DNA from 3 places in the Janthinobacterium sp. BJB304 genome. Region 2 is predicted to be linked to each of the others. Evidence: predicted binding sites of a transcription regulator. Region 2 holds the regulator's gene; each other region holds the start of a gene.
What was found. The regulator FNR, encoded in region 2, switches genes on or off when oxygen is low (the NO sensors DNR and NnrR bind a similar motif). The targets are predictions, from matches to a motif close to TTGATNNNNATCAA.
Positions count from the first base shown of each region.

Region 1: CSQ95_RS03050 (serine protein kinase) is a predicted target of FNR. The motif match lies at 1,819-1,832, and genes of this name have one in related genera.
Region 3: CSQ95_RS12540 (IPT/TIG domain-containing protein) is a predicted target of FNR. The motif match lies at 3,342-3,355, and genes of this name have one in related genera.

Region 1 is NZ_PDZN01000002.1:239,845-244,541, reverse strand. It holds gene CSQ95_RS03065 (catalase) at 1-22, shown strand, start outside; gene CSQ95_RS03060 (hypothetical protein) at 101-433, opposite strand; gene CSQ95_RS03055 (hypothetical protein) at 583-1,761, opposite strand; gene CSQ95_RS03050 (serine protein kinase) at 2,003-3,985, shown strand; gene CSQ95_RS03045 (DUF444 family protein) at 3,988-4,697, shown strand, end outside.
Region 2 is NZ_PDZN01000001.1:372,269-376,965, reverse strand. It holds gene ccoG (cytochrome c oxidase accessory protein CcoG) at 1-667, shown strand, start outside; gene CSQ95_RS01720 (FixH family protein) at 814-1,338, shown strand; gene fnr (fumarate/nitrate reduction transcriptional regulator Fnr) at 1,463-2,221, opposite strand; gene CSQ95_RS01710 (response regulator) at 2,461-4,697, shown strand, end outside.
Region 3 is NZ_PDZN01000009.1:62,949-67,645, reverse strand. It holds gene CSQ95_RS12550 (LysR family transcriptional regulator) at 1-160, shown strand, start outside; gene CSQ95_RS12545 (4-oxalocrotonate tautomerase family protein) at 161-568, opposite strand; gene CSQ95_RS12540 (IPT/TIG domain-containing protein) at 713-3,184, opposite strand; gene metH (methionine synthase) at 3,821-4,697, shown strand, end outside.

The sequences.
Region 1 (4,697 bases), on a different contig from region 2:
GATCAGCCGCCTGAGCAAGTAAGGCAGGCGGAAAGGAACCCGGAAGGCCTGGCAACAGGCCTTCCGCCGCAACGATCCGCGGCCAGGCGGCCAGGCCTGCCTACCAGCGCCGGATATCGATCTGGCCAGTGACGCTCGTTTCCACCGGATAGCCCTCGACCTGCGACGGCACGCGCCGCTTGACGGACGAGTCGCGCAAATACACGACGAGCGCGTCCTTGCCCACGGCCGTGTGTCCCACGCTGACGCCTTCCACGCCGTCGATGGCCATCAGCGCCCGCTCGTTGCGCCGCTTTGCCGCTTCCAGGCGGCCGTGGGGCGCGGCCGGGGTGTACTGCCCCATGCCCTGTCCAGGAATTTCATCCGGTAAGTACGGCATGGCAGCGTCTTCGAAGACGGCATATGGCGATGGTACGAATTTACTGTTTGACATGACAACCCTCCTGAGGCATTCCATGATACACCCGGCCATCCGGCGCTGCAGCGCCGTTCGCCGGGCACAACCATGCATGGCTGCGGCCTCTCATACAATCATCATCGTGCAAAAAGCAGCGTTATGCAAGGCGGCATCTGGCAGCGTACTCAGGTGTACAAATTGATGTCGAGCGCCGCCACCACGCGCCGCATCTGGTTGGCAAACGTGATGTTGTTACCGCCCGCAAACAGCAAGCCGACGGGATTGCGCTGCTGGTTCCAGGTCCAGATGGACGAACCGGAATCGCCGCCCGCGCTGAACGCCCCGCTCACGCCCGTGATGGCGATCTGGTCCTGGAACAGCGCGATCCTGCCGCCGCCGTAATTGACGTTGATGGTGGCGCCCAGGCCCGTGATGCGGCCCTGCGTCAATTGCGTCGTGCGGCCGGACTTGCCGACCATCATGCCCAACGCGGGGGCCACCAGCGCATTGCTGATACGGAAGTAGGCGGGCACGCCTCCGCTCAGGTAGACCAGTTCGGACCGCACGCGGTCCGGCCAGGCCCAGCCGGTGGCGCAATCGACGTAATTGACGCCGCTGCTGAAATTGATGGGCACGAAACGCTCGAGCACGGCCACCTGGTCTTGCGGACAACGTCCCCCGTCGATGGGACCAGGCTGCACGATGCAGTCGTTGAACACGCCGCCGTTGGAATTGGCCAGCACGTGATTATTGCTCAGGATCATCAAGCGGCCGCTGCGCGGCGCGCTGCGCCCCACGGCCAGGCAGCCGATGGTGCCGGCCGTGATGCGGAAATGCCCGACCGACACGCCGCCCGGCGCCGGGCGCAAGCGGAAACGGTGCGGTTGCGCATCGATCACGCCCGTGACGACGATATTCACGGGGACATTGTCGCTGGCCACGGCGCGCACGCCCATGGCCCCCACGATGGCGGCCTTGGCGCGGTCGACGGAGGTGGGTTCGGCCACGTACAGGGTCAGGGCCGGCAAGCCCGGCTCGCCGGACGAGCTGTCGCTGGCGCCCTCGCCCAGGCCGATGGACACGCCCTGGATATTGCCGCCGTCGCTGAAGGCGTCGGCCGCGCGCACGCCGCCCGCCTGGGAAATACCCTGGCGCATGCCGTCTTCGATGCTGCGCTTGATTTCCAGCAATTCCATGCTGACGCCGCTCAGGGCGTCGGGTACCTCCGAGACGGACGCGCTCTCGATCGTATTGTCGTCTTCGCCGGGGGCGGCAAACTGACCGACGGCCTCTTCATCGTCCGCGCTTTGTCCCCTGCCGCTGCCGCCAGGCGGGGCGCTGAAACCATTCTCGTTACCTATCATTATGTTCTCCTCGTGGATCGTCGCAAGACCAGTGTGGACGTGCCGCGCAGGCCAGTATTGATCTGGATTGAACCGCGCTGACGCATGGCTGCCCTGTCTCAATGGGCGCGGCGAGGATAAAAATAGTTCCCTCGTCAAGGTTGAGCGAGATCAGTCGTGCGGGCAGAGGCAGCGTCGTATACTTGACTGGCAGGCTGGAACTGGGCCTGCACACGGCAGCAACGGTATGGATGGGGAAATAATGACGATTCCTGGTAGGCCACACCAATCCGATGACGACGCGCCTGCGGGCGAGCAAGGCCAGCATGCGGGTTTCGTGCACGGCATGGCGGCCTGGGCGGAAAAACACCGCATCAGTCCCTGGCGTGGCAGTTTTGCCGACTTCATGGAACAAATCCTGCCCGGCCGCGCCGGCCTGCTGACGCGCAGCGCGCACCAGTATCTGTGGGACATGATGCGCTGGAACGGCCAGACCGACGACAGCGGGCGCTTCCGCTGCCGCCTGTTCGACGACGAGCTGTTCGGCATCGACGAGGCGATCGACCGGGTCGCCGCCTACTTCAAGGCGGCCGCCGCCGGCTCCGAAGTGGGCCGGCGCATGCTGTTGCTGCTGGGCCCGCCATCGGGCGGCAAGTCGACCATGGTGATCCTGCTCAAGCGGGGGCTGGAAGAATACAGCCACAGCAGCGAAGGCGCGCTATATGGCATCGCCGGCTGTCCCGTGCACGAATCGCCGCTGCATCTGGTGCCGCACAGCATGCGCGCCGACTTTCGCGCCAGCTATGATGCCGAACTGCACGGCGAACTGTGTCCCCATTGCCGCGCCCGCCTGGAAGAACAGTACGGGGGCGACTTCCTGCGCATGCCCGTCGAGCGCATCCACCTGTCCGAGGCGGGCCGCTGCGGCATCGGCACGTATGCGCCGCACGATCCCACGACGGCCGACCTGGCCGACCTCGTGGGCTCCGTCGACCTGTCGAAAGTGGCGCAGTACGGCGACGAAGGCGATCCGCGCGCCTGGTCCTGGTCCGGCGCCGTGTATGCGGCCAGCCGCGGCATGCTGGAAATGATCGAAATCCTCAAGGTCAAGCGGGAATTTCTCTACCTGCTGCTGACCCTGACGCAGGAAAAGAATGTCAAGGTATCGCGCTTCCCCTTGATTTACCTCGATGAAACCATCGTCGCGCACACGAATCTGGCGGAATTTCGCAAGTTCATGCAAGAAAGCGAAAACGAGGCGCTGCTCGACCGCATGGTCATCGTGCAAGTGCCGTACACGCTCAATTACCGCGAAGAAGCGCGCATTTACCGCAAGTTGATCCAGGCGGCAGCGCCCGCCTTCCGCGACGTGCACCTCGATCCGCACGTGCTGCATGCGGCGGCCGTGTTCGCCATCCTGAGCCGCTTGCCCGAGGGCGACGACAAGGAAGCGGAACTGGTCAAGAAACTGCGCGTGTACGCCAACGAAGACGTCGACGACTTGCAGCATGCCGACATCCGCCGCCTGCGCGAACGCGACAAGGCACCCGACGAAGGCCTGGCGGGCGTGTCGCCCCGTTTCGTCATCAATGCCCTGTCGCACGCCATCATTTCCGCCCAGCGCAACAGCCTGTCCACCATGGACGTGCTGCTGGCCCTGAAAGACGGCATCGAAAGCGATGCGCGCATCGAACCGCGGCGCAAGCGCAAGTGGGTCGATTACCTGGTACTCACGCGCAAGGATTTTTATAACCGCTGGGTCAAGGCCGACGTGCACAAGGCCCTGTTCGTGTCGTTCGAGCAAGAGGCGCAAGACTTGCTGAACAAATATCTCGATGAAGTCGAAGCCATGCTCGACAACCGCCAGATCCGCGACCCCATCACCAGCGAAGAACGCCGTCCCGACGAACGCTTCCTGCGTGCCGTGGAAGAAAAAATCCACATCAGCGACTCGGGCAAGCAGTCGTTCCGCCAAGAAGTGGTGCGCAAGGCCATGAGCGCCTTCAAGCGGGGCGAGGCGTTCGGCCTGGGCAGCCATGCGCAACTGCACGACGCCATCCAGCAATATCTGTTCGAACAGCGGCGCGACGTGCTGCGTCTGGTCGGCTCGGCCAAGCGCCCCGATGACGACGTGCGGGCCAGGATTTCCGCCGTCGAGCAGCGCCTGGTCGACGAATACGGCTACGACGCCCACAGCGCGCGCGAAGCGCTCAACTACGTGACCACCTTGCTGGCACAGGAATAGCCATGTCCGCCACGACCTCGCCAGGCAAAGGCAAGCAGGATGGTCCTGCGGGAGCCGCCGCGCCCGACCTGGCCCAGCCCTGGTACGGGCTGTTCTCGCGCGGCGCGCGCGACTGGCTGCGCCACAACCAGAAAGTGCGCGACGCCGTGCAGGCCCACTTGCCCGAGCTGATCGCCACGCCGGACCTGATCGGCGGACCGCAGCAGCGCACGGTGCAAGTGCCCCTGCGTCTGCTCGAACATGCGCGCTTCCGTCTGGCGCCCGCGCGCAACAGCGTGGGCGCGGGACAGGGCGACGGCCAGCCCGGCGATCTCCTGCGCGCGGCGCGCCCCGCCACGGACGGGGCCGGGGCGCAAGGCGAAGGCGGCAATGGCGAGGGCGCCGTGCGCCTGTTGCTGGAGTTTCCTATCGACGACATTCTCGACTGGCTGTGGGAGACCTTCGAGTTGCCGGACCTGAAACCGCGCCACCTGGGCGTCATCGACGAGGTGCGGCTCGTGCGTAGCGGACTGGACCGTCATGGCGCCCGTTCGCGGCTGGACCGCCGGCGCACCGTCAAGGAAGCCATCAAGCGGCGCGCCTTGCAGGCGCGGCCCGTGCCGTTCACCAATGACGACTTGCGTTACCGCCAGGTGCTGCTACAGCCACGGCCCAGCGCGAACGCCGTCGTGTTTTTCGTGCTCGACGTGTCGGCCAGCATGGCGCAGGCCGA
Region 2 (4,697 bases):
CGCCATGAGCAAGAAGGCCGGCAACAACGACAGGCTGGGCGACTGCATCGATTGCACCCTGTGCGTGCAGGTGTGTCCGACCGGTATCGATATCCGCAACGGCCTGCAGTATGAATGCATCGGCTGCGCCGCCTGCGTCGATGCCTGCAACACCGTGATGGACAAGGTCGAGCGGCCGCGTGGCCTGATACGCTACAGCACCGACCATGCGATGGAAAACAACTTCAATTCGAAGCAGATCCGCCAGCGCGCCATGCGCCCGCGCGTGCTGATCTACACGTCCATCCTGGCCCTGATCATCATCGCCGTGTGTACGTCGCTGGCCCTGCGCACGCCCCTGAAGATGGACGTGATCCGCGACCGCGGTTCGATGGGACGCGAAGTGGAAGACGGCATGATCGAAAACGTCTATCGTCTGCAGATCATGAACACCTCGGAGCAAAGCCAGCATTTCAAAATCAGCGCTTCCGGCTTGCCGGGCCTGACCTTGCTGACGCGCGAGGAAGTGACCTTGCAGCCGACGGAAACGCTGGGCTGGCCGATCCGCCTGCGCGTGCCGCACGGCGTGGGCGAGAAGGGCTCGAACAAGATTGCGATCGAATTGCAATCGCTGGACGACCCGTCGCTGCATGTGCGCGAAAGCGCGGTGTTCATCGTGCCGCGGTGATGTTGATTTGGGGTCGGCCCCTCCGGGCCCGACCCCGGTATTTCGCCGTAGGGGTATCATCAATCATGCGTTAGGGTCACTTGATTTTCAACCCGGAAGCAAAAGCTGGGGTCGGACCCAAAGGGTCCGGCCCCAAGGAGAACACAATGTCCGACAGTCTGAAACTGCAACCTCCCGTTGCCCCATGGTACAAGCATCGCTGGCCATGGCTGCTGATGATCGGTCCCGGCCTGTCCGTGGTCGTCGGCAGCTTCATGGGCTATATCGCGTTTACGCAGCCCGACGCGCTGGTGGTGGGCGACTATTACAAGCAGGGCAAGGCGATCAACCAGGATTTGAAGCGCGACACGATCGCCAGCGACCTGGCGATGGATACGACCCTGTCGTATGACGTCGCTGCAGCGCGCCTGAGCGGCTCCGTGCACAGCTTCGGCAAGGCGTACCAGGGGCCATTGCAGCTGCACCTGGCGCATGCGACCCTGCCGGAAAAGGATATCAAGCTGCTGGTGCAGCCCGATGCGGCCGGCAATTTTTCCGTGGCGCTGCCGATGCTCGAGCGCAGCCGCTGGCAAGTGCTGGTGGAAAACGACAAACGCGAGTGGCGCCTGTCCGGCATCTGGACCTGGCCGCTGCAACGCAGCATCGCGCTGCACGCGGATGAGGAACTATAACGTACAGTGCCGGGAAAACCGTAGCGAGCGGCAGTGATTTGTGGCTGAGAAGCACAGCTGTGCTATAGCACAGCGAGCATCGCAGGCCGCAAAGCACGACGCGCAGTAGGTTTTGACGGTGCTGTTACTTGCAGACGTCGGTGCCGGCCGTAATGGCCTTCAGTTTTGCCGGCTGCAAGATCTCGATCTCGCGGTTGGAGACGCGCAGCCAGCCTTCCTTCTTGAATTTCGACAATAAACGGCTGACGCTTTCGATGGTCAGGCCCAGGTAGTTGCCGATTTCCTCGCGCGACATGCGCAACTGAAATTTGCTGGCCGAATAGCCGCGCGCTTCATAGCGCGACGCCAGGTTGACGATAAAGGCGGCAAAACGCTGCGTCGCCTGCATGTTGCCCAGCAACAGCATGACACTTTGCTCGCGCGTGATTTCCTGGCTCATCATGCGGTGGAAATGGCGCAGCAGGGTCGGCATATTGCCCAGCAATTGTTCCAGGCTGGAAAACGGGATTTCACACACTTCGCTGTCTTCCAGCGCCACCGCATTACAGTGGTGGCGGTCGGCGCTGATGGCGTCCATGCCCAGCAGTTCGCCCGCCATCTGGAAGCCCGTCACCTGCTCTTCGCCGCCCGGATTGATCTGGTAGGTCTTGAAGTGGCCCAGACGGATCGCATACAGGTTCTGGAACGAGTCGCCGATGCGGAACAGCGAAGCGCCGCGCACGATCTTGCGGCGGCGGCCGATGATCTGGTCCAGTCTGTCCATGTCGCCCACGTCGAGGCCCATCGGCAGGCACAATTGATGCATGCTGCAGGTCGAGCATCGCGCACGCAACGCTTCCACGGTCACTGTGGGCGAGGTTGGAGTGAGTAGCGCTTCAGTCATGTCGGTACCTTTTAGAAAATGCAACAACAAGTTTACTGCATACAGGGTTGCCGTGTGCCAATTTCACCGCAATTTCGCTGAATAAACGACGTTCCGACTTTAATTATATGGCAACATCGTCAAAAGCCCATGCGGAGAGGGCAATTTGCGTGGCGGCGCTTGCCAAGCTGGGGTATTGATAGGAAAATTCCTGACAGCATTATCTGCCGCCTGTGCCGCCCGGTACTGAAAAGGAAATCATGAAGCCTCTCGGCATCAAAGCAAAAGTCGCGCTGGCCACCAGCCTGACCTCGATCGCCATGATCGCGCTGGTCACCATGATCCAGGTGCAGCACATGCGCGACGATTTCACCAAGGTACTGTTGAGCCAGCAGTCGTCCCTGATCAGCCGCACCGCCGCCGAGCTCGACGACAAGCTGGGCATGCTGCTGCAGATCGTCACCCTGACGGCCCGGCAGCAGCCGCCAGAACTGATCACCCAGCCCGCCCAATTGCGCGAATACTATTCGCGCCGCTCGATGCTGGTGCTGTTCGACGACGTGCTGGTGCTCGACGCGCACGGCGCCGTCGTGGCCGACATGCCGGAAGTGGCGGGGCGCGCCGGCATCAACGTCGCCGAGCGCGAGTATTTCCAGACCGTGCTGCGCACGCGCCAGCCCATGATCACCGAGCCGATGCTGGGCAAATCAAGCGGCATGCCCATCGTGCAGATGGTCGCGCCCATACTCGCCGCCGATGGCCAGGTGGCCGGCGTGGTGATCGGCGTGCTGCGCCTGTACAAGGACAACCTGCTGGGGCGCCTGCGCTCGGAAAAGATCGGCAAGAGCGGCTATTACTTCATCCTCACGCGCGGCGCCGTGCCGCGCTATGTGCTGCATCCCGACACCAGCCGTTTGCTGCAGCCGCGCGTGCCGAACGCCAACCTGACGACCACCCGGCTGCTGAAGGACGATGGCGAAGGCACCATGGTCAGCACCAACAGCCGCGGCATCACGGCCGTCAACAGCTTCAAACGCCTGAAATCGGTGAACTGGCTGCTGGCCGCCTCGCTGCCCCTCCACGACGCCTTCGAACCGTTCGACGGCGTGCTGTACCGGCTGGTGCTGTGGAGCATCCTCGCCTCGCTGCTGGCCGCAGCCGTGCTGGGCTGGGTCACCGTGCGCCTGCTCTCGCCCCTGGTGCGCCTGCGCGACACCCTGCAGGCGCTGCGCACCAGCGGCAGCCGTTTCACCCCCGTTCCCGTACAGCAGCGCGACGAGATCGGCGAGCTGACGGAAGCGTTCAACGGCCTGATGAGCGAGCGCGACCGCCTGCAGCAGGAACTCGAATCGCGCGCGGCGGAGCTGGAACAGGAGCGCGACCGGGCCGAGGCGGCCAACCGCGCGAAAAGCGATTTCGTGGCCAACATGAGCCATGAAATCCGCACGCCCCTCAATGCCGTGCTGGGCATGGTGTATTTGCTGGGCAATACCAAGCTCGATACGGAACAGCGCAAGTATCTGACCATGGTGCGCGTGGCGGGCCAGTCGCTGCTGGGCATCCTCAACGACGTGCTCGATTATTCGAAGATCGAGGCGCGCCGCATGGAATTGTCGCCCGTCGAATTCGACCTCGACGAGGTCATGAACACGCTGGCCACGACGATGACGATGAATGCGGGCGAAAAGGAGCTGGAACTGGCGATTGCCGTCGAGCCCGACGTGCCGCGCCGCCTCATGGGCGACGCCCAGCGCCTGCAGCAGATTCTCGTCAACCTGGCCGGCAACGCCATCAAGTTCACCGAGAGCGGCGAAGTGGTGGTGGCCGTCAGCCTGGCCGAGAAAGACAACGGCCGCGCCTGGCTGCGCTTCGAAGTGCGCGACACGGGCATCGGCATGACGGAGTTGCAGCAACAGCAGCTGTTTGCCGCGTTTTCGCAGGGCGACCAGAGCATCACGCGGCGCTTCGGCGGCACGGGCCTGGGACTGGCCATCAGCAAACAGCTGATCCACATGATGGGCGGCGACATCGCCGTCGCCAGCAGCGAAGGCAAAGGCAGCCGTTTCTGGTTCAGCGTGCCGTTCGAGATGCTGGCGCAGCCGGCCGAAACGCGGCGCACGCCCACCCTGGGCCAGCTGCGCCTGCTGGTGGCCGACGACAACCGCACCACGCGCGAACTGATCGTCAAGCTGATCGAGGCGTGGGGCTGGCTGGCCGACGAAGTGGACTCCGGCTTTGCCGCTATCGAACTGTACCGCGAGCGCCTGGCGCAGCAGCAGCCGTACGACGTGGTGCTGGCCGACTGGCACATGCCCGTGATGGACGGCCTGGCCACGGCCAAGGCCATCCGCCAAGCGGCCAGCGGCCAGCGCCAGCCCATCGTGGTCATGGTCAATGCCTTCGCCCGCAACCACCTCGAGGAAATCTCCAGCGCGGCCGAGGCCGACGTCGTGCTGATGAAGCCCATCACGGGCTCGAGCCTGTTCGACGCCCTGCA
Region 3 (4,697 bases), on a different contig from region 2:
CGCGCTGCGCAGCGGCCAGCTCGTGGAAGTCTTGCCCGGCTACACCTTGCGCCCACGCACCTTGTACGCGCTGTATCCGCACAGCCGCCAGCTGTCGCCAAAGGTCAGGGTCTTCGTCGATTTTGCCGTGCAACACTATCAAAATCACCGCTGGGATTGATCAGGCCGGCTGCAGCGCCTTGCGCACGGCGCGGAACTGCTGCGTCAAGCCGCCGTAGCCCCAGGCCGCCTGGCGCGCGTCGTGCACGTGGATGTAGCTGACGTCATGCAAGGCGCCGAGATGCTCATGCATGGCGGCGAACACGGCGGCGATATACGCGGCCTTTTCCGCCGCCGTATTCGTTTCATCGCTGATCAGGATATCGAGGAAAAAGCTGGCCTTGCCCTGCACCTGCAGGGATGGCCCGCCGACAAACCAGTGCGCCGCGTCAAGATGGCTGATCGCCACCGACGTCAGTTCGGGCGCCTTGTGCAGCAGTTGCGCCGTCAAGGCGCTCAAGGTGGCGGCGATGGCGGCCGACTGACGCGCATCGGGCGTGGTGGACAAACGCAGGTTTAGAATGGGCATGGGATGCTCCGCAAGTGGATGAAGTCCCATTCTAGGCAGACGGGAGGTAAAACGGCAGCCCTCGCCAGGTACAGGATCTGTGCATATTCCACACACAAAAAAGGGCTTGCCGCGGCAAGCCCTCGTTGCATCGAGCCCGCCGGCTTAGCGGCGCTGCACCCTCATCAGGCGTGCGCCCACGGACGACGACAGGCTGACCTCGAAACGGCCGCCGGCCGGCAAGGCGCTGACGTCGACGCTGGCTTTGCCACCCGTCAAGTCACTGGCGACCACCGTCTTGCGGCCATCGGCGGCCACGTGCAGCACGGCGGCGTAGGGTTCCGCATCGGCATTCCAGACCAGCGCCAGCTTGCCGCCGCTTTGTGTCGCATCGAACGTGGCATCGTTGGCGGCGGCCCTGCTGCGGCGCGCAGAGCGCTCCAGCTTGGCTAAAGCCTTGCCATTTTGCAGCACTTGCACGTCGCTGATGTCGCCCGGGTTGGCGAAGCTGACGCGGAAATGGCTCATGGCGTTGCCGCCATGATCAGCCACGGAAACGCCATCAAAAGGCAAGTCGATAGTCTGTCCCGACGCCGTCAGCACGCGCAGGGTATATGCATGGCCGCTGCCGCCGGCAGCGGGGCCGATGCGCGCAGACGAGGCAACGGCGGGACGCAGCCCCACACCGGCCGGCGTGATGCGGCCGGAAATGGTCAGATAGCCATTCTCGGCCACGGACATGCTGGCGGCCAGCACATTGCTGCCCGTCACCTGCGTGCTGCGCCTTTCCAGGAATTGCTGTACCCGCACATAGCTGTAGTCGGAGAACCAGGCACCGCTGCAATAGCTCATCACGTCTTTCATCGGCGTAGCGCCATACACGGCCTTGCTCAACTGGCCAATGCTGCCCGCATAGTCGCTGTTGTACAGCGGTTGCGGGCCCAGTTCGCCATTCGGATACGGGTAGTCGGTGGCCGCACTGGCTGGACCGCCGCAGGCGACGTGCTGCAGCGAGTGGTTATGGCCCAGCTCATGCACAAGCGTGGTCAGCCATTCAGGCCAGCTATTGCCAAAGGGATCGACGGAGGCAATGCTGTTGAACCTGGCATCGAGGCCAATGGCCGCCGTGAAGGCATTGCTGCTGCCCGTCGGGTTGATGTAGGCCAGGCCGGCGGTGCGCGTGGAAGACATTCTCGGCACGAAACCATAATAATAGGCGCCGCGGTCTTCCAGCGCGCGCTGGTTTTCCAGCTTGCCCAGAGTATCGCTCCACCAGCTGTCGGCCGTGCTGCTGCCAGGCATGCTCAGCGCCGCGCGCGTGGTGATGCTGATATTTTCCGCCGCATACGGATACACGCGCGTCAGTGCAGCACGGATCACCTCGGCGTCCGGCAATTGCGCCACACCATCATCGGTGCTCAGCGGTACCAGCACCAGGTGAATTTTCGCTGCGCTGCCCACCACGGGCGCCGCTTCCTGGCTCACTTGCACGCCGTCATTGCCCACTGCCGTCACGCGCACGCGCACGCCGGGCAAGATCCAGCCAGCAGGCAGGACGGCGCTGAAATTGCCGTTGAAACTGTAATCGCTTTTCACCGTCGGCAAGACCGATGGGCCGCTCATGGTGATGCTGCCCAGGTTGCCGCCATTGGCGGCCGTCGCATTCAAGATCACGGCCGGGCTGGTCTGGCCTGTTTGCGTGGCCAGCACGGAGACGCGCACGGCGGCCGGCTTGCCGCGCGTCAGGCGCAAGGCTGCATCGCTGGAATTCAAGTTCAGTACCTGCGCGAAATCAATGCTGCCCAAGGTAAAGGCCGACACCGTGCCCGCATTCACGGCGATGCGCGAAGCGGCCGACAGCATCACGTTGCCCGTTGCCGACGCTGGCGCAGACAGCAGCAGCTGGCTGCTACTGGCGCTGACGATGACGGCTGGCGTACTGCCCACCGTTGCCGAGCTGACCTGGTCGAGATTGCTGCCCTGCAGCGTCACCGACAAGGTCGCGCCGTTGACAGCCGACGTGATCGACGTCACTGCCACGCTCGCCAGGACCGTGTACGTGTCGCTGCTGATCACATCGTTGTACGGACCGCGCACCGTCAGCGCGCCTGTCGCTGCGCCCGCAGGCACCACTACCGTCACGCTGCCGGCCGTCTGGCTTTGCGGCGTTGCCGCCGCGCCACTGCCGAACTGCACCGCCGTCACGGCGCCCATGCCGCCGCCCGCGATCGTCACGCTGGAACCGACGCCGCCCGTCGCCGGCGCGATGCTGCTCACGCTCAGCGGCAAGTACACATTGACGTTATAACTGGTGGTCGCCGTGCCGCTGGCGCTGACGAGGCTCAAGGCGCCCGTCACAGGGGTGCCCGGCATAGCCAGGGTCACGCTGGTGTCGCTGCTGGTACTGGCGGCAACGTTCACGCCGCCTACCTGGAAAGCCGTCACGCGGCTCAGATTCGTGCCCGTCACCACCAGCCTGCCGCCCACGGCGACATTCGCCGCCGAGACGGCCGTTACGGCAGGAACCACGGCAGGATTGCCCGACGTGGTCGCCACCGCCGTGTCACCACCGCCGCCACCGCCGCAAGCGGACAGGCCCAGCACAAGAAACAATGCAACAAGCAGATGGTTTTTCATGGATGGCAACCATGTTGGTGCAGCGCGATGCCGGGGAGGACACGAGAGAAATGTGACATATTGGTGACTTTTGGTGAGAATGTGATTTCGAAGAACCCATATTATCGGTTAATTCGATTCCCAAAGACAACTATTAATGCTTTTGATTCAATTGGTTTTGATAATAATAAAGTATTCGTCTGGAAATATTTATTTAAGAAGTATTCGCCCCCACCTACATGGCCTTGAATCGAAATTATTTTCCTTTGCAGCTATTGCCATACAATTCATAAAAAACAGGCTGCTATGGTGCCAATAATGTGGGAATTTTTCCACAGCCTAGACATCGTGCCTTCCTGGCAATTTTGGCGGAAGAATTAACATTTTGAGTAAGATTTTCAGGAATGTCATTTCAGAATCTGGCACGGCGCAAGCCGATCTGTTGCAAGCAAGCCTGCCGCGAGGCGAACGGCCGCTTTTGCTTAAAACCAAAGCAGCCTGATGCCGTATAATTTTAGACCCGGTGATTCAGGCGATTGCCACCTTCTGCCTGCCCTACCCGGCGGGCACACTCCGTCAGCTGATCCTGCTGGCCCGCAACCGCCTCGTACTGTCTTGTCGCCGCGCCGCCGCCCGTTTGCCTATTGAAAGCATGAAATGAACGATACCGTGATCCCCGCCATGTCCCCGACCGAAGCCACCTTGCGCGCCATCCTGGCGCAGCGGATCATGATCCTCGACGGCGCCATGGGCACGATCATCCAGCAGTACAAGCTCGACGAAGAAGCGTACCGTGGCGGTCCCGCCGGCCGCTTCATCGATTTCGCCGCACCGGCCGACAGCGGCGCACGCGAACTGTTCGTCAAGGGCAACAATGAGCTGCTGACTCTGACGCAGCCGCACATCATCCAGGAAATCCACGAGCGCTACCTGGCGGCGGGCGCCGACCTGATCGAAACGAATACCTTCGGCGCCACGACGATCGCGCAAGACGATTACCACATGGCCCACCTGGCCTATGAAATGAACGTCCAGGCGGCCAAGCTGGCACGCGCCGCCTGCGACAAGTATTCCACCCCGGACAAGCCGCGCTTCGTCGCGGGCGCCCTGGGACCCACGCCAAAGACGGCCTCGATCTCGCCCGACGTCAACGACCCGGCCGCGCGCAACGTCAGTTTCGACCAGCTGGTGGCCGCCTACCTGCAGCAGACGCAGGGCCTGGTGGAGGGCGGCGCCGACGTGCTGCTGGTGGAAACCATCTTCGATACCTTGAACTGCAAGGCGGCCCTGTTCGCCATCGACCTGTTCTACGAACAGAATCCGACCGTCGTGCGCCTGCCCTTGATGATTTCCGGCACCGTCACGGACGCCTCGGGCCGCATCCTGTCGGGCCAGACCGTGCCCGCCTTCTGGAATTCCGTGCGCCACGCGAAACCGCTGACCATCGGCCTGAACTGCGCGCTGGGCGCCGCCCTGATGCGCCCGTACGCGGAAGAACTGGCCAAGATCGCCGACACTTTTGTTTGCATCTACC